DNA from 4 places in the Halomonas sp. H10-59 genome. Region 1 is predicted to be linked to each of the others. Evidence: predicted binding sites of a transcription regulator. Region 1 holds the regulator's gene; each other region holds the start of a gene.
The links. The regulator sigma-54, encoded in region 1, starts transcription at its own class of promoters, with help from an activator protein. The targets are predictions, from matches to a motif close to TGGCACNNNNNTTGCTNT.

Region 1 (7,785 bases):
GGCCGCGACTTTCCGGTAATGCTTGGCCTGACGCTGCTGCTGGCGGCGCTGCTGCTGTGGCAACGCCGAGGGCGCCTGGGGCGCTGGATCGGCGCGCTGCTGGCCTGCACCTATGCGCTTTATCTGACCTGGCTCGGCCTTTCGGTCGCGGCAGGCCCCTTGTGACAACGGCAGTAAACGGCAACAATCATGGCCATGAGCAAACACCCCTCCTCGGCGCAGACGCCGACCCTGAGCGTCCGCGATATCGCACGACGCACCCTGGAGCTGGAACGTGACGCCATCGACGCCCTGATCGGGCGTCTCGACGGCGACTTCGACCGTGCCTGCCAACTGCTGCTGGCCTGCCGCGGCCGGGTGGTCGTCACCGGCATGGGCAAGTCGGGACATGTCGGCGGCAAGATCGCCGCCACCCTGGCCAGCACCGGCACGCCGGCCTTCTTTGTCCATCCCGGCGAAGCCAGTCATGGTGACCTGGGCATGATCACGCCCGGCGACGTCGTCCTGGCACTGTCCAACTCCGGCGAAACCGCCGAGGTCACTGCCCTGCTGCCGCTGCTCAAGCGCATGGGCATTCCACTGATCAGCATGACCGGCCGAGCACAGTCGACCCTGGCCCGCCACGCCGAAGCCCATCTATACGCAGGGGTCGAGCGCGAGGCCTGCCCACTGGACCTGGCCCCGACCTCTTCGACCACCGCAGCGCTGGCGCTGGGCGACGCCCTGGCGGTAGCGCTGCTCGAGACCCGCGGCTTCACCGCCGAGGATTTCGCCCTGTCCCACCCGGGCGGCAGCCTGGGCAAGCGACTGCTGTTGACCGTGGCCGACCTGATGCATACCGGCGACCGGTTGCCCTCGGTACCGTCGGGCTCGCCGCTGCGCGATGCCCTGCTCGAGATCACCCGTCAGGGACTCGGCTTTACCTGCGTGGTGTCCCCCGACGGCACCCTGGCCGGGGTCTATACCGACGGCGACCTGCGCCGTACCCTGGATCGCCATCAGGACTTCAGCTCGCTTACCGTGGATGACGTGATGACCACCCCCGGGCGACGCATCGGCCCCGCCACCCTGGCGGCGGAAGCGGTCAAGCTGATGGAGGAAGGCCGGATCACCGCCCTGGCGGTGGTCGATGACGAGCAGCGCCCAGTCGGTGCACTGCATATGCACGACCTGCTGGCCGCCGGTGTCATCTGAGCCTCATTTATCCCTTTACAAGGAACGCCGTCATGTCTCACGAGCTTCTCGCCTCCCTCGCGCCGGAACTGGTGGAGCGCCTGCGCCACATCAAGCTGCTGGCGCTGGACGTGGACGGCGTACTGACCGATGGTCGACTGTACTTCCACGCCGACGGCTCCGAGTTGAAGGCGTTCAACACCCTGGATGGCCACGGCCTCAAGCTGGCCAAGCGCGCCGGCATCCAGGTGGCCCTGATCACCGGGCGCAGCTCCCCCATGGTCACCCAGAGAGCCAGAGCACTCGGCATCGAGCACGTACAGCAAGGGGTCGAGCGCAAGCTGCCCGCCCTTGAATCGCTGTGCGATTCGCTGGGCCTGACCCTCGACCAGGTCGCCTACTGCGGCGATGACCTGCCGGATCTGCCCTGCATCCATCGCAGTGCGGTCGGCATCACCGTGCCAGGCGCCCCCTGCTACCTTCGTCAGCACGCCGACTGGGTCACCCAGGTTGCCGGCGGACATGGCGCGGTGCGCGAGATCACCGACACCCTGCTGATGGCCCAGGGCCGCCTCGACGATATCATCGACAGCTACCTGAGCAACGGACCGCTGACATGAAACTGAGCGCACTGCGTCCGGGCTTTCGCTTCTGGCTGGTTATCCTGCTGCTGGTACTCGGTGGCGGCCTGACGTTGCTCGACCCCCGCGAGAGCAACGTCCCCGACCTGGTACCCAATGACAAGGCCGGCGAGCCCGACTACTACCTGGTGGATGCCCGCCTGACCCGCTTCGATGCCCAGGGCACCCCCCATCAGCGCATCGATACGCCACGCCTTGTGCACACACCGCTCGACGACGTCACCCGGGTGGACCAGCCGGACCTTGCGCTGATCGACGACAGCGGCCGAGAGTGGATCGCCGACGCCGACAACGGTGAACTGGGTCCGGACGGCAACCCCCTGACCCTGTCGGGCGACGCCCATCTCGAGGCCCCCGCGGAGCGTTGGCAGCTTGATACAGAGGTATTGGTCTACGACAGCGACAGTGGCCATGTCTGGAGCGAAACGCCAGCCGTCCTACGCCAACCCCCTCAACAGATGCAAGGGGAGCGCTTCGACGCCTGGATCCATGACAATACCGCTCGCCTGACCGACAATGTCACCGGTCATCATCCGCCAGAGCCTCAATAAGGAGCCCCTTCCATGATGCGTCCATGTCCCGCCCTCCTGCTTGCCCTGGCCCTTGGCCTGGCCGCCGGCGCCACCGGCAGCAGTGTCCTGGCGCTGGAAAGTGATCGCAGCGCACCGATTCAGGTGGAGGCCGACCAGCTGGATCTCGATGATCGCGCCGGTACCGCGGTCTATACCGGCGACGTGCGCATTGTGCAAGGCAGCATGATCCTCACCGGCGAACGCGTCGAGATCCAGCGCAACGACCAGGGACAACTGTCACTGGCGACCGCGACCGGCTCACGTGCCTACCTCGAGCAGAAGCCATCCCCGGAAGAACCGGTGGTCAAGGGCTGGGGCCGCAAGGTGATCTACCACGTGGCCGAACGCCGCATGGAGCTGATCGACCAGGCTGAGCTGCACAAGGCCAATGACACCTTCGACGGTGCCTATCTGGAGTACTTCCTCGATCGCCGCGTGGTCCAGGCCCGCTCCAGCGCCCAGGGCGTCCAGGGCGAGCAGCGCATTCGCATGACCCTCGAGCCGGAAAGCCAAGGAAACTGATGAAGACTCTCCACGCTCGCCATCTGGCCAAGAGCTACAAGAAGCGTCGCGTCGTCCAGGACATCAGCCTGTCGATCGAGCAGGGCAGCATCGTCGGTCTGCTGGGCCCCAACGGGGCCGGCAAGACCACCTCCTTCTACATGATCGTCGGCCTGGTCAGAGCCGACGCCGGCAGCATCAGCATCGATGATCGGGACCTGAGCCGCGCGGCCATGCACCAGCGCGCGCTGGCCGGTATCGGCTACCTGCCTCAGGAGGCTTCGATCTTTCGCAAGCTGTCGGTGGCCGACAACATCATGGCGATCCTCGAGACCCGCAAGGACCTCGACCGCGAGGGCCGAGAAGCACGTCTCGAGCAACTCCTCGAGGATTTCCACGTCAGCCATATTCGCGACAACGCCGGCATGAGCCTGTCCGGCGGGGAGCGGCGCCGGGTCGAGATCGCTCGCGCCCTGGCCACCGAGCCGGCCTTTATCCTCCTCGATGAACCCTTCGCCGGGGTCGACCCGATCTCGGTGGGCGAGATCAAGTCCATCATTCGTCAACTCAAGGCCCGCGATATCGGCGTCCTGATCACCGATCACAACGTGCGCGAGACCCTCGATATCTGCGATCGTGCCTACATCGTCGGCGACGGCCAGATCATCGCCGAGGGCAGCGCCGAGTCCATCCTCGCCAACCAGCGCGTCAAGGAGGTCTACCTGGGCGAGAACTTCCGCCTCTAGGCCGCAGGGCCGCCCGACAGCCGCAGTCGCATCAAGCGGCCGCAACACTTGCCAGCATCAGCATCCAACCGCCGGCCCCGAAAGGGTCGGCCTCACCTTGCACACAGGGGCCCCCCCTCGAAAGAACCACCTCCCCCCCTACCAAGTTGTTCCACATCGACCTTTTCACTCCCTCCCACAGGTCAAAAAACACCAACTTGGCAAGATGCTTGCATGTCTGATGACTCGTCGTTAGGGTAAAGCCTTTCGACAACACTGGTGGATCCCGACCCATGGCCCTCAAGGCGTCACTGCAGCTGCGCATCGGTACCCAGCTGACCATGACCCCGCAACTGCAACAGGCGATCGGCCTGCTGCAGCTTTCGACCCTGGACCTGCGCCAGGAGGTCCAGCAGGCGCTGGAGGCCAACCCCATGCTCGAACTCGAGGACGAGTTCGGCGAACAGCAGACCAGGGAAGCCGTGGAAGATGACTGGGCGGATCAGATTCCCTCGGAACTCAGTGTGGACAGCGACTGGTCCGACACCTACCAGGACCTGGGCACCACCCCCGCCGGCAGTGGCGAGGCGCCGGATTTCGAGCGCCAGGCAAGCTCCCAGTCACTGCACAGCCACCTGAGCTGGCAACTGGCGATGCTCGACGTCAGCGACCAGGAACGCCTGATCGCCGAGAGCCTGCTCGACGCGGTCAACGCCGACGGCTATCTCGAGCAGACACTGGATGACATCGCCCAGGGGCTCGAGCAAGACGGTCGTCGCCCCCCTCCCCTCGCCGAGGTGGAGGCGGTGCTGGTTCGGCTGCAACAGTTCGAACCGACCGGAGTGTTCGCCCGCGACCTGCGCGAATGTCTGATGCTGCAACTGGATAGCCTGCCTCGCGATACCGTCCTGCTGCCCCAGGCCGGACGACTGGTAAGACAGTTTCTCGAGGCGCTTGCCAGCGGCGACCGACGTCTGCTGAAGCGCCGACTAGGACTCGATGACGACCAACTCGACAGCGTCATCGAGCTGATCCGAAGCCTCGACCCACGTCCCGGCAGCCAATTCGGTGACAGCGATAACGACTACGTCATTCCCGACCTGGTGGTACGCCACACCGAAGAGGGCTGGCGCGTTGAACTCAATCCGGATGCAATGCCCCGACTGCGCATCCAGCCCGACTACGCTGCGCTGATTCGGCGCGCGGACAAGAGCCAGGACAACCAGTTCCTCAAGGACCACCTGCAGGAGGCGCGCTGGCTGATCAAGAGTCTGTCCAGCCGCAACGACACCTTGCTGAAGGTCGGCCGGGAAATCATGGTGCGTCAGATCGACTTCCTCGAGCAGGGAGAAGCGGCCATGAAACCGTTGGTGCTGGCCGATATCGCAGACAAGGTGGAGATGCACGAGTCCACCATCTCCCGCGTGACCACCCAGAAGTTCGTGCACACGCCTCGCGGCGTGTTCGAGTTGAAGTATTTTTTCTCGAGCCAGGTCGGCCAGGATGGCGACGCCCATTCCAGTACCGCCATCCGCGCCATGATCAAATCGTTGATTCAAAAGGAACCTGCCCGCAAACCTCTGTCGGACAGCAAACTGGTGGAATTGCTGGCGGAAGACGGCGTCAATGTCGCCAGACGCACCGTGGCAAAGTACCGGGAAGCCATGAATATTCCGTCTTCCAGCGAGCGCAAGCGCCTGCGCTGAGGCCTTGCGCTGCGGCGTCGCTAGCCTAGTTATCGGGAAAGCGCAAGCACTTGAAATTTCGCATGACATCTGCGTCTTTCTGCGTAGCGTCGAGGGGGTTTGCAGGATCGGAAAAAGGGTTACAATCAAGCCACCACCCGAAAGAGCAAGGAGCCTGTCATGCAAGTCAACATCACCGGCCACCACGTCGAATTGACCGATCCCCTGCGTGACTACGTACAAGAGAAGCTCACCCGTGTGGAGCGCCACTACGACAACATCACCAACGTCCAGGTGACCCTCTCGGTGGAAAAGGAACGCCAGCTGGCCGCCTGCACTCTTCACGCCGCCGGTGCCGACCTGCATGCCGAAGCGCAGGACGGCGACATGTATGCTGCTATCGACGCCCTTGCCGACAAGCTGGACCGCCAGCTGGTCAAGCACAAGGAAAAATCCCAAGCCCGCGCCCAAGGCGCCGGAATTCGCTGACTCTCATGACATTGGAAGCCATTCTCCCTCCCGAGCGCACATTGTTCGATGTCCCGGGAGGCAGCAAGAAGAGGGTGCTGGAGTTTTTCAGCACCTTCATTGCGCAGAACACCCCGAGCCTGGACAGCCAGGAGGTCTTCAGTCGGCTGATCGGACGTGAGCGCCTGGGCAGTACCGGCATCGGCAATGGCGTCGCCATTCCGCATGCCCGCAACCCCCACTGCAAGGCGCCCATCTCCGGCTTCCTCAAACTCGCGGAACCTGTCGACTTCGATGCCATCGATGGTGAGCCCGTCGATCTGGTGTTCGTGCTGCTGGTACCGGAAGAGGCCGACGACGCCCATCTCGCCCTGCTCGGCCAGGTCGCCGGCGTCATGAACGACGCCGACACACGTCACCGTCTGCGCCACGCCAGCTCCCAGCGCGAGCTTCACGAGCGCCTGCAGGAAGCCATCCGCCAACAGGCGCCGGGGGACGACACTCCCTCCTGATCGCGGCCTTGCCTAGGCCATCAGCAATGGACGCCTGCCCAAGGAGACAGGACATGCAGCTCGTGATCATCAGTGGTCGCTCCGGCTCGGGAAAGTCCGTGGCCCTTCAGGCCCTGGAGGACCTGGGGTTCTACGCCATCGACAACCTTCCCGCGACCTTGCTGGGCGCCCTGGTGGACGAGCTGGAAAACGGTCATTCCCGCCGTATCGCCGTCAGCGTCGACGCCCGCAACCTGCCTGAGGCGCTGGAACGCTTCCCCGCCCAGCTGGCGTCCCTCAAGCAGAGTCCGATCGACTGCCAGGTGGTCTACCTGACCAGTGATGCGCGAATTCTGCTCGAGCGCTATTCCCACACGCGGCGCCGTCACCCCCTGACCCGTGATAGCGACATGACCCTGGCGGAAGCCATCGAGTCCGAGCAGAAGGCCCTTTCGGGTATTCGAGACCTGGCCGATCTGGTCATCGACAGCTCTCGCCTGTCGGTGCACGAACTGCGTTCGCGCATCGCCGAACAGGTCGCCGACCACCGCAGCGGCCAGTTGAGCCTGACCGTGGAGTCCTTCGGCTTCAAGCGTGGCGTGCCGCCGGATGCAGACATCGTGTTCGATGCCCGCTGTCTGCCCAACCCCTACTGGGAACCATCGCTGCGTGATGCCAATGGCTGCGATCCCAGCGTCATCGACTTCCTCGAACGCTATCAGGACGTCGCCGACATGAAGCGCGACATCCTCGGCTGGGTGCGCACCTGGCTACCGCGCTATCAGCAAAGCCAGCGCAGCTACCTCACCGTGGCGGTGGGCTGCACCGGAGGACAGCATCGTTCGGTCTACCTGGCCGAGGGAATCGCCTCGGCCCTGGCCGACCAGCATCCCCGCGTCCGTCTACGCCACCGCGAACTCGGCCAGCAACGCCGACTGGACAGCGGAGGACTCTAGGCGTGGCCCGACGCACCCTGACCCTGACCAATCGTCGCGGCCTGCATGCACGCGCCGCGACTCGCCTGGTTACCTGCTGCCAACCCTTTGACGCCACCGTCACCGTCCACCATGGCAGCCGCTCGGGTGACGCCGCCAACATCATGTCGCTGCTGATGCTGGCCGCCCCCTGCGGAACGGAACTGACCCTGGAGGCCGAAGGCAAGGACGCGGACGCGGTGCTGGACGCTCTGGAGGCACTGTTCGACGCACGCTTCGACGAAGACGCCTGACGTCTTCCCTCTCCTTGTTTTGACCGCCACCCCCTGCCTGCCAAGGACGCCATGCAACTGATCCAGACCGGCAAGTACACCGAGGTCCACTACGATCCGGACCAGGACGCCTTCATCAAGACCTTCACGCCCAAGACCAGCGATCGCTGGCGCTACCGCCTGGGCATCCGGCGCTACCCCGGCCACAATTTTCGCTATGTCGCCGGCCGACTGGAGCGACTGGGTATCGCCACACCGAAAATCCTGTCGGCAGAGCGCTATCGCCTGGTCACCGCCAACGTGCACGGCATCGCGCTTAAAA
Region 2 (7,785 bases), 2.0 Mb from region 1:
GAACGCGCCAAGGACGAGGACTTCGTCTGCGAGAGCTTCAATACCATCGCCGCCTTCAACGCCAACGGTGCCCTGCCCCACTACCGCGCGATCCAGGAGGCCCATTCGGTGATCGAGGGCGACGGCCTGTTGCTGATCGACTCCGGCGGCCAGTACCGCGGTGGCACCACCGATATCACCCGCATGGTCCCGGTCGGCACCGTCAGTGAGGCTCAGCGCGAAGACTGCACCCTGGTGCTCAAGGGCATGATTGCACTGTCGCGGGCGCGCTTCCCCGAGGGCATCGCCGCCTCGCGGCTGGACGCTCTGGCGCGGGCGCCGCTGTGGGCCACCGGCCGCGACTACGGTCACGGTACCGGCCACGGCGTGGGCTACTTCCTCAACGTCCACGAAGGCCCTCAGGTGATCAGCTCGGGCGCTTCCGTCGCCGAACATACCGCCATGCGCGAAGGCATGATCACCTCCAACGAGCCTGGGGTGTACCGTCCCGGCCAGTGGGGGGTGCGCATCGAGAACCTGGTGGCCAACCGCGCCGCGGCCCCCAGCGACTTCGGCGACTTCCTCGAGTTCGAGACCCTGACCCTGTGTCCCATCGACACCCGCTGCCTGAACCTGTTCACCCTGGATCAGGCCGAGATCGACTGGCTCAACGCCTACCACGACGAGGTCCGCCGCAGGCTGGCGCCGAGGCTCGACGGCCAGGCGCTGGCCTGGCTCGAAGCCCGCACCGAACCGCTGACGCTTGCCTGATAGCGGGCCTGCTGGTCGGCCGCAGATGCAAAGGGGCCCCGCCATGGCGGGGCCCCTTTGCGTAGGCTGCCAGCGCCGTTACATGAACGGGTTCTTGACCACCGGGATGAACATCAATCGAAGGTTCCAGTCCGCATCCCACTCATCACCGCGGATCACGCTGTGCTGGATCTCGGCGGCCAGGCGAACCGGGGTGCTGCCCATGCGGACCACGTTGGAATAGCCCAGGCCGATCGGGAAGTTGACCTTCTCGCCGCTGTCGGCCTCCCAGTTGATGCGCACGTTGGGCGTCATGCCCACCAGCTCGGTGCCGCTGAGCCGGTAGTTGAGGAAGTACTGCAGATCGGTCTGACTGGTGTGTTCGCGGTCATCTTCTCCTGCGTAGGACCACCAGTGCTGAGCCAGCAGGCCCATGTTCCAGCCGCCGGGATTGGGCGCCAGGCGCGCGATCAGAGCCGCCGGGCCGGCCTGGAACTTGCCCTGGCCCAGCACATCATGCTCGGCGGTGGGGAAGATCTGGGTCAGCCCCAGGCCCCAGATGACGCCGTCGGCGCGGGCCGGACCGGCCAGGGTCACCAGGGCGGTGTCACCCAGGCCCTCGGTACGCCCGCGATGGGGGGCATTGCGGCTCCACTCGTCGGGATCGATCTCCAGCGGGCTGCCGCCCCGGGCCAGGGTACCGAAGCTCTCGTCCATCGGGCTCGAGTTGTACTGGAACACCGGGCGCACCACCAGGTTCCAGTTGTCGTCTGCCATCTCGAAGGGGAAGGACATGACCGGCTGGAACTTGAAGGAATTGGACCAGCGACCATCGAAGTCGTCGCCGTCCAGGTGGGTATAGTCGTTCTGCATCCACAGCATCCAGGCCGATCCCACCGGGTTGGTGGTTTCCTTGGCGATGGCAGCAAGATCCTCGCTGCTGGCAGCGGGCTCACTGTTGGCCGGTACGGTGCGTGGCGAGGACCGCTCCTGGGCAAGCGAGAGGCTCGAGATGAAAACCAGCGACATGGCCACCAGGCCAAGCCGACGAGAGCGTGAAAGGTTCATGGGGGTAGGCCTCAGAATCGTGACGCTACCCCCGACGCCGAGAGTAGCGGTGCAACGTCGCCACCACTCTAGGCCACCGATAACAGGCTGATGATATGCCCCTTGGGGTAGGCCGGTCCGGGCAGGCTGGTTAAACCGGTGCCCCCCGGACTCGCCGCCCCGGCCCGCTCAGACCTCCTGGTCTTCCGCCAGCGACGGCAGCAGCACCTTCAGCTTGCGGGTCAAGGTGTTGCGCCCCCAGCCCAGCAGCTCGGCAGCCTCACCCTTGCGCCCGGCGGTGTGCTTGAGCGCGGTCTCGATAAGGATGCGCTCGAAGTCCGGCACCGCCTCCTCGAGCAGGTGGGTGTGGCCCGAGGCCAGGGCGCTGTCGGCCCAGGCGCGGAAGGCTTCACGCCAGTCCCCACCTGCGGCGCTGTCATCACCGCCGCGCAGCTCCGGCGGCAGGTCCTCGACCAGGATCTCGCGCCCGGAGGCCATCACCGTCAGCCAGCGACAGGTGTTCTCGAGCTGACGCACGTTGCCGGGCCAGTCCACCCGGGTCAGGAACTCCTCGGCTTCGCGGGTCAGCACCTTGACGTCGGTGGATAGCTCCTTGGCCGCCTCGACCAGGAAGTGCCGCGCCAGCCGGGGAATATCCTCGCGCCGCTGGGACAGCCTTGGCAGGTGCACACGGATGACGTTGAGGCGGTGGAACAGGTCCTCACGAAAGCGGCCATCGGCGACCAGCGTCTCGAGGTCCTGGTGGGTCGCGGCGATGATGCGCACGTCCACCTTGACCGGCGTATGACCACCGACCCGATAGAACTCGCCGTCGGCCAGCACCCGCAACAGCCGGGTCTGGGTCTCCGACGGCATGTCGCCGATCTCGTCGAGGAACAGGGTGCCGCCGTTGGCCTGCTCGAAGCGCCCCTGGCGACTGGCACTGGCGCCGGTGAAGGCGCCCTTCTCGTGGCCAAACAGCTCCGACTCGATCAGATCCCGGGGGATTGCCGCCATATTGAGGGCAATAAAGGGATTGGCGGCGCGGGGACTGTGCTGATGAAGCGCACGCGCCACGCGCTCCTTGCCGGTCCCGGACTCGCCGTTGATCAACACCGTGATATGCGAGTGCGCCAGGCGCCCGATGGCCCGGAATACCTCCTGCATCGCCGGCGCCTCACCGATGATCTCGGCGTCGAGTCCTTCGGGCACGCTGACCGGCCGCTGGCGCTCGCGCACGTGGGCCACCGCACGTCGCACCAGGGCCAGCGCCTCGTCCACGTCGAACGGCTTGGGCAGGTACTCGAAGGCCCCGCCCTGATAGGAAGCCACCGCACTGTCCAGGTCGGAATGGGCGGTCATCACGATGACCGGCAGGTCCGGGTGCACCTGGCGCACCTTGGCCATCAGATCGAGTCCGTCGATACCTGGCATGCGGATATCGGTGACCAGCACGTCGGGCGGCTCGGCCAGCAGTCGATCGAGGATACCGTCGGCCCGCTCGACCGCCTCGACCTCAAGGTCCGGCTGCGCCAGGGCGCGCTCGAGCACCCAGCGTATGGCCCGGTCGTCGTCGACGATCATTACACGAGCGGTATCAGTCATGACTCATCTCCAGGGGAATCAACAGACGGAATTCGGTGCGTCCAGGCTCGGACTCGCATTCGATCAGCCCTTCGTGCTGGTGCAGCACCGACTGGGCGATCGACAGCCCCAGGCCGCTGCCCTCGGCACGACCGGACACCATCGGATAGAACAGGGTCTCGCGCAGCGTCTCGGGGACGCCCGGGCCGTTGTCGATCACGCTGACGTCGCAGACCAGACGATGGCGCTGGGCGCCCAGGGTGAACTGGCGGCGTGCGCGAGTCCGGAGGGTCATCACCGGATTCGGTGTCTCGGACTCGACCAGCGCCTGGACGGCGTTGCGGGCCACATTGAGCACCGCCTGGATCAACTGGGCTTCATCGCCGGTCAACTCCGGCAGGCTGGGATCATAGTCGCGCTCGATGCTCACCCGCGGCTGCTCGACCAATAGCAGCGCGCGTACCCGCTCCAGCACCCGGTGGATGTTCAGCGGCTCTCGCCGACTCACCCGGTTGGGCCCGAGCATGGAATCGACCAGATCCCGGAGCCGATCCACCTCTTCGATGATGATCCGGGTGTACTCCTTGAGCGCCGGCGTCTGCTCCAGGTCACGCTCGAGCAATTGCGCTGCACCACGAATCCCCCCCAGGGGGTTCTTGACCTCGTGGGCCAGCCCCCGCGCCAGCACCTTCATGGTTTCCTGGCGCGACTGCAGCGCTTCCTCGCGGGAGATTCGCAACAGCCGATCCCGTGGCTCCATCTCCAGCAGCAGCTCGTCAGGCGACAGCGGCGTCACGGTGTAGTCCACCGTCAGGGGGTCTCCACCGGCAAGGACCAGCCGCGCCTCCCGCTGGGTATAGGGATGCTGCCCATCCCGGGCACGTATCAGCACCTCGGCGATATCATCCTCGCCGCTGAGCCAGTCGGTCAGCGCCACGCCGGCAACCCGACTGGCGCTGACCGCCAGCAGGGTCTCGGCCGCCGGGTTCATCCAGGTCGGTCGCAGCTCGCCGTCGAGCAGCATGACCGCAGTTGTGAGGTGTTCGATGATGCCAGGCGTCATGGGTCCATCCTGATGGGGCAAAGCGCCCACTCGATAGAGGCCGCCACGGCGCCAAGCCGGCATTCCATGGTGGCGGTCCAGGTCTCGGCCTCGAGCAGGCGTCAGACAACAACATTCAAAGCAAGAAGCGGGCCAGCCTTGGTGCCAGTGGCACACTCCCGCCGCGCAGGCGCCAGGACGGTGCTTTTGTTGAGGAGGCGGGTCACCGTCGGCGCACCTACGCACCATTTTAGTGCACCAACCTGGTGCAGGGCAGTCTCGCCTGGATCACTGTCCGCACAAGGCCCGCAGATCGCGGGTCAAGGCGGCGCAGGACGAAGGGGGTTGGCGGGAAGCAGGCGGCTGGCGCGCTGTACGTGAATGACGATATCGGCACTGCGTTGACGCACCTCTCCCGATGGGGCCAGCACCACCAGGCCCAGGCGATGCTCGCCACGCTCCAGATTGGTGAGCCACAGTGGGCCGATGCCGGTGACGCTGGTGGCGAGCACACCGTCGACCTCCAGGCCGAGGCGATCCCCCGTCGCCGGAGGCGGGCTGATCGCGGCCAGCACCTTCAATCTTCCCCCGGCCCCCGTGGGCAACACGCTGCCATCCGCCGGAGAGGCGATGGCCAGGACATCGTGGGGCTGGAAGACATCGGCGTCGCTATCCGGGCCTGGTACTGAAGGCGCCGTCGGCCTGGAGGGCGCCGCCACATCCAGCGCAGGGGCGCTGGACAACGGCGGCGGTGCCAGCTCGCGGGCGCCGGCCGAGGGGGTATCGCTGTAGCGCACGACGCCGTCGGGACCGACACTGCGATAGATGGTGCTCGCCGGCACGGTTTCTGCCACCGGCAACGCCAGCCCTGACGCTGCCAGCAAGGCAATGGCCATCAGTGATGGTCGACTCGGCGACGAGGGAGCGCTCTCGCCCCTCTCCCGGCCTGCCCTGCGCGTCCACCGCTGCATCATCGTGATTGCCCTCGCCGACCTTCCCCTGACGAGGATGACGGCAGCCACGACCCGCGCCAAGGGGATCCCTTGCCCAGGCGCAAGGCCCGCGCAAAAAAAATCGGCCCCGCGATCATCGCGGGGCCGACGGAACGCACGAGGCGCTATGCCGATCAGCAGCTGTAGTACATGTCGAACTCGATCGGGTGGGTCGCCATGCGCAGACGCTCGACGTCCTCGTTCTTGAGCTCGATGTAAGCGTCGATCATGTCGTCGGTGAAGACGCCACCTTCGGTCAGGAAGCTGCGGTCCTCGTCGAGGGCTGCCAGCGCCTGGTCGAGGCTCTCGGCCACGGTCGGGATGGCCTTGCCTTCTTCCGGCGGCAGGTCATAGAGGTTCTTGTCCATGGCGTCGCCGGGGTGGATCTTGTTCTTGATGCCGTCGATACCGGCCATCAGCATCGCCGCGAAGCACAGGTAGGGGTTGGCGGTCGGGTCGGGGAAACGCGCCTCGACACGCTTGCCCTTCGGGCTTGCGGTGTACGGGATACGGATGGAAGCAGAACGGTTTCGGGCGCTGTAGGCCAGCATGACCGGCGCTTCGAAGCCCGGCACCAGACGCTTGTAGGAGTTGGTAGAAGCGTTGGTGAAGGCGTTCAGGGCGCGGGCGTGCTTGATGATACCGCCGATGTAGAACAGTGCCATTTCGGACAGACCGGCGTACTCGTCACCGGCGAACTGGTTCTGGCCGTCCTTCCAGAAAGACTGGTGGACGTGCATGCCGCTGCCGTTGTCGCCGACCAGCGGCTTGGGCATGAAGGTGGCGGTCTTGCCGTAGGCGTGAGCCACATTGTGGATCACGTACTTCATTTCCTGAACTTCGTCGGCCTTCTTGACCAGGGTGTTGAAGGCAACACCGATCTCGTTCTGGCCGGCGTTGGACACCTCGTGGTGGTGCACCTCGACCTTCTGGCCGATCGCCTCGAGGGTGTTGCACATGGCACCGCGCATGTCATGGAAGCTGTCCACCGGCGGAACCGGGAAGTAGCCGCCCTTGACCCGCGGACGGTGACCGAGGTTGCCACCTTCGACGGCGCGGTCGGTGGACCAGGCACCCTCTTCGGAGCTGATCTTGTACATGGCGCCTTCGATATCGGCCTTCCAGTGCACCTCGTCGAAGATGAAGAACTCGGGCTCGGGGCCGAAGAAGGCGGTGTCGCCCAGGCCAGAGGACTGCAGGTAGGCCTCGGCGCGCTTGGCGATGGAGCGCGGGTCACGCTCGTAGCCCTGCATGGTGGCCGGCTCGATGATGTCGCAACGCAGGATCAGGGTCGCGTCTTCGGTGAAGGGGTCGAGGAAGCCGGTGCCGTCCTCCGGACGCAGGATCATGTCGGACTCGTTGATGCCCTTCCAGCCGTTGATGGAGGAACCATCGAACATCTGGCCATTCTCGAAGAACTCTTCGTCGACCTCGGCGGCCGGAATGGTGACGTGCTGCTCTTTACCGCGGGTATCGGTGAAGCGCAGGTCAACCCACTTCACATCATGTTCGTTGATCAGGGCGAGGGTCTTGTCTGACATGTGGTCCTCCAGAGTGGAACTTGTCTCGTGACTCGAGCGTTGCGCAACGGCGCCAATCCCATGTCACCGGTTTGAAACGGGGGATGATCCAGGGAACAAAAGGGGTACCGGGATCCTTTGTAGCACGCTCCCGGGACACTGCCCATGGCAACGTGCGCGACACGATGACACTGCCAACCACAATGCAGATTGCGTGCCAGCATTGCACCAGCATCGACCAAAAAAATCCCAACCCATTGTTTCAAATCTTTTTTATCCAAACAGGCCCTTTGCGCCAGCTTAGGGCACAAAGGCCCACCACCTTCAGGATCTGCCGACCAATGCACCACAAAAGTGCAATAAAGACTGCGACGCACCACTTTGGACCTTTGTGACAGGATCTATAAACTCTGCCGGGCCGATCGCGAGGTGTCAGTGGGCGCTGGAACCTTTCGCAACGCAAAGATACACTTTATTACGTTCGACTCCGACCGCCTCCCCTGCCGGCCGGCGTCACCCTCCTCGGAGTGTCGTCGTGAAAATCAGCTTGATCATTGATGCCCGACTTACCGGCAAGGAACTGCCTCGCCGGCTCGCGGAAGCACGCCAGCAGGTCGCCCTCTTCCAGGGAAGAGGCGAGATCCTCGTCATCGACGATGGCGATATGGCGCCACCACTACTGGGCGAACCGGGCGAACACGCCGTCGTCGGCTATCGCCAGGTGCGCAGCCGGCCCGCGCCCATGGGGCGGCGCCTCAACCTGGCCGCCTCCCACAGCAATGGACGCATGCTCGGCTTCTGCCTCGGCCCTCTGGACACCCACTGGGTCGAGCGAATGATGGCAGCCGCCTGCGATGATTCGCGCCCGGTG
Region 3 (7,785 bases), 1.3 Mb from region 1:
AGGCTCGGCAAGCGTAGGCAATGCCGCCGTGGTGGAGTCCGACATCAAGGCCAGCAATGGGGTGATCCACGTGGTGGACAGCGTGCTGATCCCTGAATAACCGATGCTGAGTGACTGACGCCAGTGCAACATCTGCTGCACTGGTCGCCAGAGGCCGGGCACGAGTTCCCCCGGTCACTGTTTCGATAGACCCCTGTCCCGTTTGGCCGCCCGTCGAGGGCGGTTTTTTTGTGTCAGGGCTGTGGGTTTAGGAAGCGCCGCCCGGCATTGGCAGGCCGCACTGTTGGCTTATGAGGACTGCTCGGGATCTCGTTGCCAGTAGCGGCGGGTCAGGCGCACCAGCAGTACCAGGGTGAGGGCGGCGTACAGAGCAGCCATCGCGTCGTCGGCGACGATGCCGAGTCCCCCGCCAATACCTTCGATCTCGCGTACCGGGGACAGCTTGGAAATATCGAACAGGCGAAACAGTAGATAGCCCAGCGGCAGGATGATGCGCCGTCGGTAGCGCGAGAAGGCCAGCACCGCGATGGGCAGGGCCACCCATTCGTCGAGCACGATCTGGGGCAGGTCGCCGCCGCCCAGCCACAGCGAAGCGAAGTGGCAGACGGGAACGGCCAGCACGAGGAGCGTCAGGGTAACGGCCAGGCGCGTGCCGAGCGGTAGCCGGAACAGCCACCAGGCGACCGGTAGTCCGATCAGGGAGCCGACCGTCCCCGGCGCCCAGGGGGAATAGCCCAGGCCGAAGCCGGTGGCGATCCAGATCAACAGGTCCTGCATGGAATCTCTCCTGGAAGACGGTGGGCAGGGCAAGGCCGGGCAGAGCCTGCGCAATATAAAGGACAGCGAATCAGCCGGCCATCGGCGCTGCTGGGTGATCGCCGGGGCTGGCGGAGGTCGGGCCGGTGGCCGCGACTTCCCCGGCGGGAACAACGTCCACTTCCACCTCGAGGCGCTGGCGCCCACCACCGGTCACCACGCCCTTGAGCGGCGCCACGTCCTCGTAGTCGCGGCCCCAGCCAAGCAACAGGTGTCGTTCGCCGGCGCGCACACCGTTGGTGGGGTCGAAGTCGAGCCAACCCCAGCCGGGTATCAGCACGGAGAACCAGGCGTGGGAGGCGTCGGCGCCCATCAGTCGAGGCTGTCCTGGAGGCGGTAGCGTCTCGAGGTAGCCGCTGACGTAGCGCGCGGCCAGACCCACCGAGCGCAGGGTGGCGATGGCCAGGTGGGAGAAGTCCTGACACACCCCACGGCGATGCTGGAGCACCTGGGACGGTGTCGTCTCCAGGTCGCTGAACTCGCTGTCGTAGCGGAATTCCTCATGGATGCGACGGTTCAAGCGCTCCACGCAGTCCACCAGATCGCCACCAGCGGGAAAACAGTCTTCTGCCCAGGCGGCGAGCAGCGGGCGGCGCTCGATATAGGCGGAGTTTTCAAGAAACGGCTGTGCTTCGCGGAAACCTGGCTGGTGGCGGTCTGCCAACCGCTCTCGACACCGCTCCCAGCCCATGATGGCCTGCGGCGGTGTGGCGCGAGGCGAGGTCATGACCTGCGCCTCCAGCGTGACCTCGAGCTGGGTATGGGGGGTGTCGACCGCGAACAGCGCGATATGGTTGCCGAAGGCGTCCTGTCGGCTCTGGCGTAGCGACTCGCCCGGCGAGATCGACAAATGCGCCCAGGCAACCTGCTGGTAGGCCATCTCACGGGGCATCAGGCAGGCCTCGTTCTCGCTGAGTGTCACGATCTCGCTGTAGTGGTAGCGCGTGGTGTGGCGAAGTCGATAGATCATCTGCCGGATCCCGCCGTGACACCCCTGCCAAGGCTGGCCACACGGCACCGCCTGGCGCCGCTGTCTTGAGCAGGGCAGGACAGCGGTGCGCACGAGCCAGGGAGGGCGGAACGAGAAGAGGCAGGCATGGGAAGCGAGGAGGCTCCTGGGTGTAGGCGAATGTTGCAGAAGGTGACGATATCCCCCCCGAACCGTGGCGACAAGATGTACCCGACTCCTGCTGATTGCTCAAGCTCGAAAGGTAGGCGTCGTCAGCAACAGGGGGTTTCGACCGGCGTCGCAAGGGCTGATGATAGCTGCCGCTCACGCTCGTCAGGTGCCGCCCGGATTGCACCAGATCGGTGCTCGCTGCCCCTTCTTGCTGGCTCGTGGCGCACTTTCGGCAGGAGCAAGTGGTCGCTTTTTGTCCAAACTGCTCAATTGCGCCCGTCGGTCCGGCGAGAAGGCGCGGCGCTGTGTCCTATTCTCGGCGGTCTGGTACAGAGCTTGCTATACAGCAAGGAGGGACCCGGTACGGTCGAAGGCGGGGGTGCCATCGTCGTTGTCGGGTCGCCGGATGCCGAAAACAATCGAGGGTGTGCCGATGAGCCATGTGGATTGGCAGCAGTACGACTGCGCAGGGTTCTATGACGAACTGGTGGCGACGCCCGGGATGCCGCGGGAGGCGGCCAAGATGCTGTGTAACGTGCTCGCGGGCTTTGCTCCTGACGAGCTGGAAGAGCGCAAGAACGCAGCAGAGATCGCCATTCGCACCATGGGGATCACCTTCACGGTGTATTCCGAGGGCAGCATGATCGACCGCGCCTGGCCTTTCGACATCGTGCCTCGCATCATCCCCGCCGACGAGTGGCGACGCACCGAGGCAGGCCTCAAGCAGCGGGTCGAGGCGCTCAACCTGTTCATCGACGACCTGTACCACGACCAGAAGGTCGTCAAGGATGGCGTGCTGCCGGCGGCGGTGCTCGAGCAATCCGTCAACTTTCGCCCCCAGTGTGTAGGGATCGATCCGCCCCACGGGGTCTGGGCGCATATCTGCGGCTCCGATCTGGTGCGTGGTGGCGACGGCACCGTCTACGTGCTGGAGGACAACCTGCGGATACCGTCCGGGGTGTCCTACATGCTCGAGAATCGCAACGTGACCAAGCGCGTGCTGCCGGAGCTGTTCGCCTCGGGCAAGATTCATCCGGTCGACGACTATGTGCCCCAGCTTTACGACATGCTGGCGGGCATGTCGCCACGCCATTGGGACGATCCCCAGGTGGTGGTGCTGACCCCGGGTATCTACAACTCGGCCTACTACGAGCACGCCTACCTGGCCCAGCAGATGGGCGTGCAGCTGGTCGAGGGGCCGGATCTGCTGGTCGATGACGACGACGTGGTCTACATGCGCACCGTCCAGGGGCTGACCCGTGTGGACGTGATCTACCGCCGCGTCGACGACGCCTTCCTCGACCCGGAGGCGTTTCGCAAGGACTCGGTACTGGGCGTACCCGGATTGATGCGGGCCTGGCGCAGCGGCAAGGTGGCGCTGGCCAACGCCCCGGGGGCCGGTGTCGCCGATGACAAGGTGGTCTACGCCTTCGTGCCGAAACTGATCAAGTACTACCTGGATCAGGAGGCGCTGCTGCCCAATGTGCCGAGCTACCTGTGCATGCTCGAGGAAGACCGCCGCTATGTGCTGGAGCACCTGCATGAACTGGTGGTAAAGCCCGCCAACGAGTCCGGCGGCTACGGCATGTTGATGGGGCCTCAGGCCTCCCAGGCCGAGCGTGATGCCTTCGCCAGGCTGATCCAGGAGAACCCACGCAACTACATGGCTCAGCCCATGCTGAACCTGTCCACCACCCCCACGCTGTTCGATGGCCGGCCCGAGCCGCGCCACGTCGATTTACGCCCCTTCATCCTGTCGGGCCAGGACGGCGCCTACGTCACCACCGGTGGCTTGACCCGTGTGGCCCTGGTCAAGGGCTCGCTGGTGGTCAACTCGTCCCAAGGGGGCGGCAGCAAGGACACCTGGATCGTCGAGACGGGGGAGGACTGAGACCATGCTGATGCTTTCCAGAGTCGCCGAAAACCTGTACTGGATGGCCCGCTACATCGAGCGTGCCGAAGATACCGCCCGGCTGATCAACGTCTCCAGTCACCTGATGCTCGACATGCCCTACCGCCAACCGCTGGGATGGGCGGCGATGGTTGATATCACCGGGGGCGCCGAGGTGTTCGAGACCCTCTACGACGAGCCCAACGATCGCAACGTGGTGCAGTTCCTGTGTGCCGACCGACGCTACTCCGGCTCGATCCTGTCCGCCCTTGCCCAGGCCCGCGAGAATCTGCGCACCACGCGGGACGTGGTACCGCGGGAGGTATGGGAAGAAATCAACCAGCTCTACATGACCGCCAGTGCCCATGCCGATGCGGGCCTCGGCCCGGGACGCCGAGAGCGCTTTCTGAAGCTGGTGATTCGTGGCTGTCAGACGTTGATCGGGTTGATCGAGGGCACCCTCAGCTACGGTGGATCACGGACCTTCATGATGCTCGGGCGCCAGCTCGAACGGGCCGACATGATCACCCGCATCATCGATGTGCGCTCGGCCAACCTGCTGCAGCGTGATAGCGACGAGATTCGTCCGTTCGAGCACCTGCAGTGGATGAGCGTGCTCAAGTCGTTGACGGCCTACCAGATGTATCGACAGCACGTGCGCTGCCGGGTCAGGGCCACCGACGTGCTGCGTTTCCTGGTGCAGGACTCCCTGTTCCCGCGTTCGGTGTCGCGCAGTCTCAAGGACAGTATTCGCGCGCTGCGCTCGCTGCCACGACATGAGCGCGCCCTGGCCACGGCAACGCTGGTGCTGGCCGATGTGGCCGAGGCCGACGTCCGTGCCCTGGTGCGCTCCCCCGAGGCCCTGCACGACTTTATCGACGTGCTGCAACAGGGCTTTGCCGAGCTGCATACGGCGATCGCCCGCACCTACTTCCCGACCCTCGATGACCTGGGCGATGGCGAGCTACTGGCGGCCAGCGACCAGGCGTGAAGCCAGGCGGGCCAGGTATCCCATGGCCCGCCTGCCCTGAGCCACTGCTGAATCTAGCCAAGGTGGATCTTGCCAGGCCGGATCTAGCCAAGCCGTATCTTGCCAGGCCGGATCTAGCCAAGCCGGACCTTGCCAAGCATTGCGGCCCCTCCTGGAAAGGGAGGGGCGCATGGTGGTGCTAGGTGGGCACCGGGCGGTTCACTGCTGTCGTCGCGCTGCCAGCACCATGTCGTGGATATAGCAAAGCTTGCAGGCGATGGTCGGGGTGATCACCTCGGGCACCAGGTCGAGCAGCCCCATCTCGCGATTCATCTCGTTGAAGCCGAGACTCAGGCGGCGAAAGGTGGTCAACATCGCTTCGAGGTCCTCGTCGAAGCCGGTGGGGGTGATGCCGAAGTGTCCGGCGGTATCGAGGATGGCGACCATGTCCAGGTAGAAGCCGAAGGTTTCGGCGAAGTCCTCCCAGGGGTGCATGGTGGCGTAGGCCGACACGAAGCGGCCGCGCCAGTCATTCGGTGGTCCCTGCTGATAGTGGCGATCGAGGGCTTCGCTGTAGCTGGGGTTGTTGTGGTCACCGAATACCTCGATGCAGGCTGGCTCGTCACGGTTCTTGATCAACAACTCCCAGTAATAGTGTCCGATCTCGTGGCGGAAGTGGCCGATCAGGGTGCGGTGGGCCTCGTTGAAGTCGTTACGCAGGCGCTCGCGCTCGACGTCGTCGGCTTCCTTGACGTTGATGGTGATCAGTCCGCCGGCGTGACCGGTGAACACCGGCATGCCCTCGTCGCTGGAGTGCCAGTCGCCTTCTGCCGCCACTTCGTCGGCGAGGAAGGCGAAGGCCAGCGGCGGGTTGGCGCGGCGGTCATCTACCTCGTGGGGTAGCCCCAGCAGGTCGAGGGTGTAGAAAAGCCGGCGCTTGGCACTCTCGAGCTTGGCCCAGCGTTCACGATGGCCGGGCACCGACAGGTCGGGGATGGCCTGGTTGTGGCGACAGCAGTCACACAGCGTCATGCCACGGTTGGCCTCCTCGCTGGTGATCATGCGGTTGCAGACCCCTTCCACGGAATAGTTGTGGCACTTGACCAGCAGCGTAGCGCAGGTGTCGTCGACGCAGCGGTAGCGACCATCGGGCTGGAGATCGACCGTCACCAGGGCATGGCAACCCGGGCACCAGCCAAGTTCGGAGTGGCATACCAGGCAGAGGGTATTGTCGAAGAACAGGCGGTTGTCACAGCGTTGGCAGGGGTAGTGGCGCATTCGCATGCCCTCGGGCGTGGCCAGTCAGGTGTCGTCGCCAGTATAGCCAGGCTACCGGGCGGGCGGCGGGTCGGTCTCGTCTGGAGTGTGCTGAGGCGACTCGGTGGCGTGGGCCGTGGGCGCTGGCGCCGGCGACTGCGCCATCGCCTGGGCGAGAAATTCCCGCTGGTCGTCGGCGAAGGCCGCCCGCCAGTCACCCTCGTAGATCTCGAAGTGGCCGGTGTCGTAGGTCTTGAGTGTGGCCCGCGATCCCAGTGCTTCCGCCAGCCGGTAGCCGGGGGCAATCGGCGCGACGCTGTCACGCAGGCAAAGTTGCAGAAGCACCGGACAGTGAACCTGGCGGGCCCGGGTGACCGGACGGTAGAGCCCGAGCGCCAGCAGGGCGCGTGGTGCAATACGATTGTCGAAGTCGTCATCGACAAACGACAGGATCCCCGTCAGGGCGTCCGGGGCGGAGAGCGCGGCCAGGGTCCCCGGCTCGCCGGCCAGTGGCAGGTACCGAGGAGCCCGGCCGAGGCAGCCCCTGGCAAGGTCGGCGAGTCCCACTCCGGTCATGCGCAGGAAGGTGCCAGGTCCTGCGTCCTTGAGCTTGAGCAGCGACGAGGCCCGACCGTCGAGCATCGGATTCATGGCGATGACCGCAGCGACATCGTCGCGACGAGCCGCCAGAGTGATGACATGGGCCGACGAGAATGACGTACCCCACAGCACCAGCGGAAGGGCCGGTGCCCGGCCCCGGGCGTAGTCGATGGCGGCCACGTAGTCCTGTTGCTGGCGCTTGATACCGAGCAGCTGGCGAGGCTCGCCGTCGGAGCGGCCGAAGTGACGATAGTCGAAGACCAGCACGCTGTGGCCGGCGTGATGCAGGGCCTGGGCGTAGCCGACAAGGCCGCCTGCCACCGTTCCGCCAAGACCGTGGGCCATGACCACCACCGCACCATCGTCGGCACCTTCGAACCACCAGCCGCGACAGCGAGTATCGCCGCTGTCGAAGGTTACCGCTTCGGCGCAGGACAGCTCGCTGGTGTCGGCACTGTCGAGGGGCAACGGTGTGGCGCTGTTGTCGGGACTGGCGTCATCACTTTCGCTCATCGGCTGGCCTCCTTCAGGTCGCCATCCAGGCCGTCATCCCGCCCGTCATCGATGACGGCCAAGGTCATGTAGACGCTGTTGGGATCCTCGACATAGCTGGCGAAGGGCGCACAGGGGGTAAAACCGTGACGCGCGTAGAACTGGCGAGCCGGGGCGAAGCCCGGCTGTGAGCCGGTCTCCAGGCTCAGCCGGCGATAGCCACGCAGTCTGGCCTCCTCGATGACCTTGTCGAGCATCAAGGAGGCCAGACCCCGGCGAAGGTGGCTTGGTGCCGTGCGCATGGACTTGATCTCGCCGTGGTCGTGACTGACTTCCTTCAGGGCGACGCAGCCGACCAGATCGTCATCATCCCACAGCCCCCACAGGGTCACCTCCGGCGCCTTCAGTTCATCCAGGGTCAGGGCATGGCGGCTTTCCGGCGGCGAGGTGGGCGCCAGTTTCTTCAGCCCGCGGCGGTGGGCGCGGATCATCGCCGCCATGGCGGGGGCGGCAGGGTCCTCTTGCTGGAAACGCAACATGGCTACCTCGATGCAGTGGTGCCTTCAGGGTACCTCAGGTGGCACGGTTTTCGGACATCGAGTATGCGGTGGCACGTCGTCTCGCACAGGAGGTCGATGA
Region 4 (7,785 bases), 1.0 Mb from region 1:
CATCTTGTGAGCGGTCTGCCAGGTCCTGCACACCACCTCACCTACGCGTCCCATGGCCTGGGAATCCGAGGCGATCATCGAGATGACGCCGAGGTCATGCAGGATGTCCTCGGCGGCGATGGTCTCGCGGCGAATGCGCGAATCGGCGAAAGCCACGTCCTCGGGAATATTGGGGTCGAGGTGATGACACACCATCAGCATGTCCAGGTGCTCGTCGACGGTGTTCACCGTGTAGGGCCGGGTCGGGTTGGTCGACGACGGCAGCACATAGTCCTTCGAGCAGGCGGTGATGATGTCCGGTGCGTGGCCGCCCCCGGCGCCTTCGGTATGGTAGGTATGGATGCCGCGCTGCTTGAACGCCGCCAGGGTGTCCTCGACGAAACCGGACTCGTTGAGGGTGTCGGTGTGGATCGCGATCTGAACGTCGTAGCGCTCGGCCACGCTCAGGCAGGTATCGATGGATGCCGGGGTCGTACCCCAGTCCTCGTGCAGCTTGAGCCCCATGGCGCCCGCTTCGATCTGGGCCTCCAGCGCTTCAGGCAGGCTGGCGTTGCCCTTGCCGAGCAGACCGATGTTCATCGGCAGGCTGTCGCAAGCCTTGAGCATCTGGTGGATGTGCCAGGCCCCCGGCGTGCAGGTGGTGGCGTTCGATCCGGTGGCAGGCCCGGTACCGCCCCCCAGCATGGTGGTGATGCCGCTGGCCAGGGCCTCGTCCACCAGCTGCGGACAGATGAAGTGCACGTGGGCGTCGATGGCGCCGGCGGTGAGGATCTTGCCCTCGCCGGCGATGACCTCGGTGCCGGGTCCGATCACGATGGTGACGTCCGGCTGGGTGTCTGGATTGCCGGCCTTGCCGATGGCGGCGATGCGCCCCGCCTGGAGGCCCACGTCGGCTTTGACGATGCCCCACCAGTCAAGGATCAGGGCATTGGTGATGACGGTGTCCATCACCGTCTGGTCGAGACGCTGGCTCTGCCCCATACCGTCACGAATGACCTTGCCACCACCGAACTTGACCTCGTCGCCGTAGTGGGTGGCGTCCTTTTCTACCTCGATCCACAGCTCGGTGTCTCCCAGGCGCACCCGGTCGCCGACGGTGGGGCCATAGATGTCGGCATAAGCCTGACGACTGATCTTCATCGGGCGTCCTCCTGGCCGCTGTCGCCGCTGGGTGCACCGGCATCGTCCAGCGCGCCCATGACTTCACCGCGAAAGCCGTAGATATGACGACGCCCGGCGAAGCTCACCAGGGTGACCTCACGGCTCTGCCCCGGCTCGAAGCGCACCGCGCTGCCGGCGGCAACGTCCAGACGAAAGCCCCGCGCCCTGTCGCGATCGAACGCCAGTGCCGGGTTGGTCTCGGCGAAGTGATAGTGGGATCCGACCTGAATCGGTCGATCTCCGCGATTGGCCACCTCCAGCGTGACCCTGTCGCGACCCTCGCACAGGGCGATGTCACCGTCCTTCAGTTGGTATTCTCCGGGGATCATCCCGCGCCCTCCCTATTGGTATCAGCGTATGAGCCTGTCGCGTCGCCCCCGGATCAAGCCGGGGCCTGGCAGCGTCACGAGATCGGGTTGTGCACCGTTACCAGCTTGGTGCCGTCGGGAAAGGTGGCCTCGACCTGCACCTCGTCGACCATTTCCGCCACCCCTTCCATTACCTCGTCACGCCCCAGTATCTGGCGCCCTCGGCTCATCATCTCGGCCACACTCAGGCCTTCCCGGGCACCCTCCATGATCTCGCAGCTGATCAAGGCCACCGCCTCGGGATAGTTCAGCTTGAGCCCCTTGGCGCGTCGCCGCTCGGCCACCAGGCCAGCGGTAAACAGCAAGAGCTTGTCCTTGTCACGCGGTGTCAGCTCCATCCTTTCATCCTCGATGTTGGTCAGGGTGGTCAGGGGTCGCCTGTCCCGCCCGGCATGACATTCAGGTAAACCAGATGCGCGGCACACAGGCCTCGCGATCCATCAGCATCGGACGCAGCAACGTCCAAGCCGCCTCGCACAGCGACCAGGCCTCGCGCCGCGAGTGACCGAGGTAGCGCAGCAGCAGGACGCCATCACGCACGGTGACGGCCCAGCGCTCGGCTTCACCAGCGCCGGGACTGCCGGCAAGGTCATTCCCTCCCTGCCCCAACCCTTGGCGCAGACGTTCGATCGCCGCGGACTCGTTTTCGAGCCCGACCGCCCACAGGGTTGCCTGGACGCTGCACCCTCGCTGCCCCCAGGCGCCGTGAAAACGACGATGGTCAGGGTCGAGGGGCTGGCGCTCGATCCACAGTGGTCGTCCGTCCCGGGATAACCGAAAGCGCTGTTCGAGGTGGCCGCTGGCAAACGGCAGGTCACTGGCCGGCCGGCCCAGCGCCAGCACCTCCCAGCCCAGGCAGCGGGCGCTGCCGGAAAGCTCGATCTCGGTGGCCTGGACCCCTCGCGAGCCGTCGAAGGCGATGGTTTCCTGGGGCAACCACTCGAGCAGCCCGCCCTCCTCGACCACCAGACGAGTGCGCTGGGACCAGGCCACGGCGTTGCGGTCGGCCCGATACAGCTTGTTGGCCGCCGGTGTGGTCAGCAGTGCCCGCGCGCCCGCGCCCACCCGCGCCTGGATATCCAGGATATCGCCGCTGACCAGGCCCCCCGGGGGATGCAGCAGATAGACGTGGCAGGTGCCGTCGCGGCCTTCGGGATAGAAGGGACGCTGCACCCGCAGGGGGCCGCGATGATCCACCCGATAGAGGCGAGTGGCCTGGCCATCATGGCGAAAGCCGAGATCGAGGCTGGCCTCCCAGCGCCGTCCTGCGTCGAAACGATGGCCGTGCCGATCGGTCGAATCCTGTGTTGTCTGCGCGCTCATGGCTCTCCCGGGCGGTCCGTCGAGTCGGCGTGGCAAGCGAAAGTAAAAAAGGCCACCACCATTGCCCAATCAAGGTGCAAGCCCCGTACCAGCTTCTCGAATCTCTATTTTTCTACTTATTTTTCAATTTCTTATAGAACAACCAAGGATTGCACCAGAGAAAAGCACGCCTTTGGTCGCGCACAAAAAAAGTGCGCAACCTTACGATTGCGCACCATTGATGTGCAGCGATTCACCCTGATTGACGCGCTACCGCTCAGACGGTCAGGTAGCGCTTCACCACGGCGTCGTCGAGCTCACCGATATCACCGACGGCGACTCTCCGCCCACGATCGAGGATGGCGAAGTGGTCGGCGAAGCGTCGGGCAAAGGGCAGTTTCTGCTCCACCAGCAGCACGGTCAGCCCATCATCGGCGATCAATCGACGGATGACTTCGCCGATCTGGGCGACGATATTGGGCTGGATGCCCTCCCCCGGCTCGTCGAGGATCAACAGCTTCGGCTCGATCACCAGGGCGCGCCCGATCGCCAGCTGCTGCTGCTGACCGCCGGACAGATCGCCGCCACGCCGGTGACGCATCTCCTTGAGTACCGGGAACAGCTCATAGATCCGTTCGGGCACCTGGCGCAGGCCATCACCACGGGCGGCAAGGCCAGTGCGCAGATTCTCCTCCACCGTCATCAGCGGAAAGATCTGGCGTCCCTGGGGCACATAGCCCACGCCCAGGCGTGAGCGATCCTCGAGGCGACGCTTCTCCAGCGCGACACCGTCGGCGTAGTGAAGCTCACCGCCGGTGATCGGCACCTCGCCCATGATCGCTTTCATCAGGGTGGTCTTGCCGACGCCATTACGACCCAGCACACAGGTACAGGCCGCCCTGGGCACGTCGAGATCGAGATCCCACAGGGTGTGGCTCTCGCCATAGAACTGATTGAGCCCGCGAATGCTCAGCATCGATCCACCTCCTTGCCTGTCTCTCGCGCCCACCGGCCGCAGACCTTCGCCCACAGCGTGGCCAGCCTGCCGCGGGATGCGCCGTCCGCCCAGTACAGCGCTCTTACCGAAGACTGCTGAGGTACTCGCTCCAGTCCGATCATGCCGCCTCCTCGTCGCCACCCAGGTAGACCTCGATCACCCTGGGGTCGCTTGCCACCTTGTCCATACTGCCCTCGGCCAGCACCGAACCCTGATGCAGCACCGTCACCGTGCGGGCGATCGAACGCACAAAGCCCATGTCGTGCTCCACCACCACCACCGAGTGCTTGCCGGCGAGGCTCAACAACAGCTCTGCGGTACGCTCCATCTCCTGCTCGGTCATCCCCGCCACCGGCTCGTCGACCAGCAACAGTCGAGGGCGCTGCATCAACAGCATGCCGATCTCGAGCCACTGCTTCTGTCCGTGGGACAGGATGCCCGCCTGGCGGCGACTGAGCGACGCCAGGCCCACCGTCTCGAGCACCTCCTCAATTCGCGCCAGCACCTCCCCGGTCATGCGCGCCTTGAGGGTCGGCCACAGACTCTTGTCCATGGCCATCGCCAGCTCGAGGTTCTCGAACACCGTCAGCGCCTCGAACACCGTGGGCTTCTGGAACTTGCGCCCGATGCCGAGCCGGGCGATCTCCGGCTCGTTCTTGGTCAACAGGTTGTGGCGGCTGCCGAACCACACGCTGCCCTGATCCGGGCGCGTCTTGCCGGTGATGATGTCCATCATGGTGGTCTTGCCAGCACCGTTGGGGCCGATGATGCAGCGCAGTTCGCCGTCGTCGATGGTCAGGTTGAGATCATTGATGGCCTTGAAGCCGTCGAAGCTCACCGACACGTCCTCGAGATAGAGGATCGGGCCGTGGCGCACGTCGACCGGCGATTGTTCCGGGACCAGGAAGTCGAAGACCCGATCGCGATCGGCCAGGCTCTGAAGAAAGCTCATGGGGTGGCCTCCCTGGGGGTTGCATCCAGCGTGTCGGTTGGCGTGTCGGGTTGCGTGTCGCTGTCATCGTCGCTGCCTTGCTGGCGAGAGCGTGACAAAAGCCCGGCGATGCCCTGGGGCAGCAGCACCGTCACCAGCACGAACAGCGCACCGAGCGCGAACAGCCAGGCCTCCGGCATCACCCCGGTGAACACGCTCTTGGCGTAGTTCACCGCCAGCGCACCGATCACCGCGCCATAGAGGGTGGCACGGCCACCCAGGGCCACCCACACCACCACCTCGATGGAGAACAGCGGCGAGAACTCGCTGGGGTTGATGATGCCCACCTGGGGCACATAGAGGGCGCCGGCGACCCCGGCCAGCATGGCCGAGACGACGAACACGAACAGCTGATAGCGCTCCACCCGGTAGCCGAGAAAGCGGGTGCGGGACTCGGCGTCGCGCACCGCCACGCAGACCCGCCCGAGCTTGCTGACCACGATGGCGCGGCACAGCAGGAAGCCCAGCGCCAGCGCCACGCCGGATGCAATGAACAGCCCCAGTCGTGTGGCGTCGGCGGACAGGTCGAAGCCCAGCAGTTCCTTGAAGTCGGTCAGGCCGTTGTTGCCGCCAAAGCCCATCTCGTTGCGGAAGAACGCCAGCATCAGCGCAAAGGTCAGCGCCTGGGTGATGATCGACAGATAGACCCCGGTGACCCGCGAACGGAACGCCAGGAAGCCGAACACCAGCGCCAGCAGGCCCGGCGCCAGCAGCACCATCACAAAGGCAAAACCGGCCATGTCGAAGCCAAGCCAGTACCAGGGCAGACTGTCCCAGTCGAGGAACACCATGAAGTCCGGCAGCAGTGGATCGCCGTAGACACCGCGGTCGCCGATCTGGCGCATCAGGTACATGCCCATGGCGTAGCCGCCGAGGGCGAAGAAGGCGCCGTGGCCCAGGCTGAGAATCCCCAGGTAACCCCAGACCAGATCCACCGCCACCGCCAGCAGCGCGTAGCACAGGTACTTGCCCAGCAAGGTAACGGTATAAGTAGAGACATGCAGCGGATGCTCCGGCGCCAGCAGCAGATTTGCCGCCACCACCAGCGCCATGGTGGCACCGAGCACCGCCAGGAAGATCAGAGTCGACCGCTCGCCGAACGGGCGAGCCAGCCATAGTCGGGATGATGGCATCGCTCAGCCCTCCGCCGCGCGGCCCTTCTGGGGAAAGAGTCCCCTCGGGCGCTTTTGAATGAACAGAATGATGAACACCAGCACCAGGATCTTGGCCAGTACCGCCCCGGCCCAGGGCTCCAGCACCTGATTGATCACCCCCAGCGAGAGCCCCGCCACCAGGGTGCCCCACAGATTGCCGACCCCGCCGAACACCACCACCATGAAGGAGTCGATGATGTAGTTCTGGCCGAGGTTGGGACCGACGTTGGTGAGCTGTGACAGCGCCACCCCGGCAAGGCCAGCCACCCCCGACCCCAGCGCGAAGGTCAGGATGTCGACGCGGGTCGCGCGAATGCCCATGGAGCGTGCCATGGCACGGTTCTGGGTTACCGCGCGTACCTCCAGTCCCAGCCGGGTGCGGCGCATCACCAGCATCAGGGCGGCAAACACCAGGATGGCGAAGCCCAGCACATAGAGGCGATTGAGGGTCAGCGACAGCGCCTCGTTGATCACCAGCGAGCCGCTCATCCACTCGGGCGTCACCACGGTACGGTTGAGCGGTGAGATCAGGGTGCGCACCAGCTGCTGCAGGATCAGGCTGACGCCGAAGGTCGCCAGCAGGGTTTCCAGCGGACGTCCCTTGAGGAACTGGATGACGCCTCGCTCGATGGCCACACCCACCAGCGCCGCCACCAGAAAGCCCGCCGGAATCGCCAGCAGCAGCGCAAGCCCCGGCTGCCCCGGCAACAGCTGCTGCATCGCCCAGGTGGTGTAGGCCCCCAGCATGATCAGCTCGCCGTGGGCCATGTTGATCACCCCCATGACGCCAAAGGTGATAGCCAGGCCGATCGCCGCCAGTACCAGCACCGAACCCAGCGACAGGCCGAAGTAGAGCGTCTCGGCGGCGCGGTTGAGCTTGAGCGCCTGCTCGCTCTCGGCCAGCGCCGCCTGTGCGGCTTCTGCCAGCGCCACGTCGTCGCTGCGGCTGGCCTGCATCAGCGCGGCCCTGGCCTGGCCATTGAGGCTACCGGACAGCGCCTCGACCGCCGCGACGTCCCCCTGCTCGACCCGCGCGATGGCGATGGCCTGCTCAAGGGTCGCCGCCACCTCGGGGTCGCTCTCGGCGGCGGCCAGCTCGCTCAGCGAATCGACGGCCTCGGCCTCGACCTCGCCCAGCAGATCCCGCGCCGCCGCCAGCCGCTGGGCAGGGTCGTCGACACGCAGGTCGATCAGCGCCAGGGTGCTGTCCAGATAGCCCCTGAGACTGTTGTTGATGGAGACGCGGTCGAGCTCGCGGCGCGATATTTCGCCCGCCGGATCCAGCGTCAGGGCGTCGGCCACGGGCCAGTTGCGACCGCGATTTTCCAGTACCACGACGATAGCGCCGCTGTCCTTGACGCGGGCGAGCTTGCCCTCGGCAAAGCTCTCGAGCCAGCGCCGGGCGCGCTCGTCACCGCTCTCGGCAATGGCGTCGATGGCCGCTTCCTTGTCGCGGAAGCTGGACTCGGCCAGCGCCGACAACAGCGCCGGCCCCTGGTCGGAAGACGCGGCCTCGGAAGCGCCGGCGTCCTGAGCCCAAGCCTGGCCCAGCCCCAGGGCGACGAGGCAAAGCAGCACCAGCGCGCTCAGCCAGTGACGACCTGCAATTAAATTCATGGTGAGGTCCCTTGAGACACCCGGGTGCCGACGGCACCACGGGCAGGGTTGGCGTGATCCGGGCCGGTGCGCCGTGCACACCGGCCCCTTGTCGTTATGTTCTATTCGCTGGAGGCGACGTCTGAGCCACCACCGCAGCTACCCTGCACCACGTTGTAGTTGCCGCACTCAAGCGGAGCACGCCAGTCGCTGATC

Region 2: the regulator sigma-54 is predicted to act here: its motif matches at 4,541-4,558, upstream of glnL (nitrogen regulation protein NR(II)).
Region 3: the regulator sigma-54 is predicted to act here: its motif matches at 2,262-2,279, upstream of NFG57_RS01735 (circularly permuted type 2 ATP-grasp protein).
Region 4: the regulator sigma-54 is predicted to act here: its motif matches at 2,926-2,943, upstream of NFG57_RS11710 (urease accessory protein UreD).

What each region holds. Positions count from the first base shown of each region.
Region 1 covers NZ_CP098828.1:1,635,365-1,643,149, reverse strand. The annotation lists gene NFG57_RS07335 (calcium/sodium antiporter) at 1-165, shown strand, start outside; gene NFG57_RS07330 (KpsF/GutQ family sugar-phosphate isomerase) at 196-1,194, shown strand; gene NFG57_RS07325 (HAD hydrolase family protein) at 1,227-1,793, shown strand; gene lptC (LPS export ABC transporter periplasmic protein LptC) at 1,790-2,365, shown strand; gene lptA (lipopolysaccharide transport periplasmic protein LptA) at 2,378-2,908, shown strand; gene lptB (LPS export ABC transporter ATP-binding protein) at 2,908-3,633, shown strand; gene NFG57_RS07305 (RNA polymerase factor sigma-54) at 3,906-5,318, shown strand; gene raiA (ribosome-associated translation inhibitor RaiA) at 5,478-5,786, shown strand; gene ptsN (PTS IIA-like nitrogen regulatory protein PtsN) at 5,792-6,277, shown strand; gene rapZ (RNase adapter RapZ) at 6,331-7,212, shown strand; gene NFG57_RS07285 (HPr family phosphocarrier protein) at 7,215-7,484, shown strand; gene NFG57_RS07280 (hypothetical protein) at 7,536-7,785, shown strand, end outside.
Region 2 covers NZ_CP098828.1:4,390,933-4,398,717, forward strand. The annotation lists gene NFG57_RS19155 (aminopeptidase P family protein) at 1-750, shown strand, start outside; gene NFG57_RS19160 (hypothetical protein) at 829-1,797, opposite strand; gene ntrC (nitrogen regulation protein NR(I)) at 1,966-3,381, opposite strand; gene glnL (nitrogen regulation protein NR(II)) at 3,374-4,423, opposite strand; gene NFG57_RS19175 (DUF4124 domain-containing protein) at 4,723-5,298, opposite strand; gene glnA (glutamate--ammonia ligase) at 5,529-6,935, opposite strand; gene NFG57_RS19185 (glycosyltransferase family A protein) at 7,450-7,785, shown strand, end outside.
Region 3 covers NZ_CP098828.1:374,454-382,238, forward strand. The annotation lists gene NFG57_RS01720 (fasciclin domain-containing protein) at 1-100, shown strand, start outside; gene NFG57_RS01725 (phosphatidylglycerophosphatase A) at 289-777, opposite strand; gene NFG57_RS01730 (transglutaminase family protein) at 848-1,786, opposite strand; gene NFG57_RS01735 (circularly permuted type 2 ATP-grasp protein) at 2,370-3,827, shown strand; gene NFG57_RS01740 (alpha-E domain-containing protein) at 3,832-4,818, shown strand; gene NFG57_RS01745 (putative zinc-binding metallopeptidase) at 5,017-6,075, opposite strand; gene NFG57_RS01750 (alpha/beta fold hydrolase) at 6,127-7,167, opposite strand; gene NFG57_RS01755 (GNAT family N-acetyltransferase) at 7,164-7,685, opposite strand.
Region 4 covers NZ_CP098828.1:2,667,766-2,675,550, forward strand. The annotation lists gene ureC (urease subunit alpha) at 1-1,140, opposite strand, end outside; gene NFG57_RS11700 (urease subunit beta) at 1,137-1,490, opposite strand; gene ureA (urease subunit gamma) at 1,565-1,867, opposite strand; gene NFG57_RS11710 (urease accessory protein UreD) at 1,929-2,852, opposite strand; gene urtE (urea ABC transporter ATP-binding subunit UrtE) at 3,109-3,807, opposite strand; gene urtD (urea ABC transporter ATP-binding protein UrtD) at 3,947-4,780, opposite strand; gene urtC (urea ABC transporter permease subunit UrtC) at 4,777-5,952, opposite strand; gene urtB (urea ABC transporter permease subunit UrtB) at 5,956-7,590, opposite strand; gene urtA (urea ABC transporter substrate-binding protein) at 7,692-7,785, opposite strand, start outside.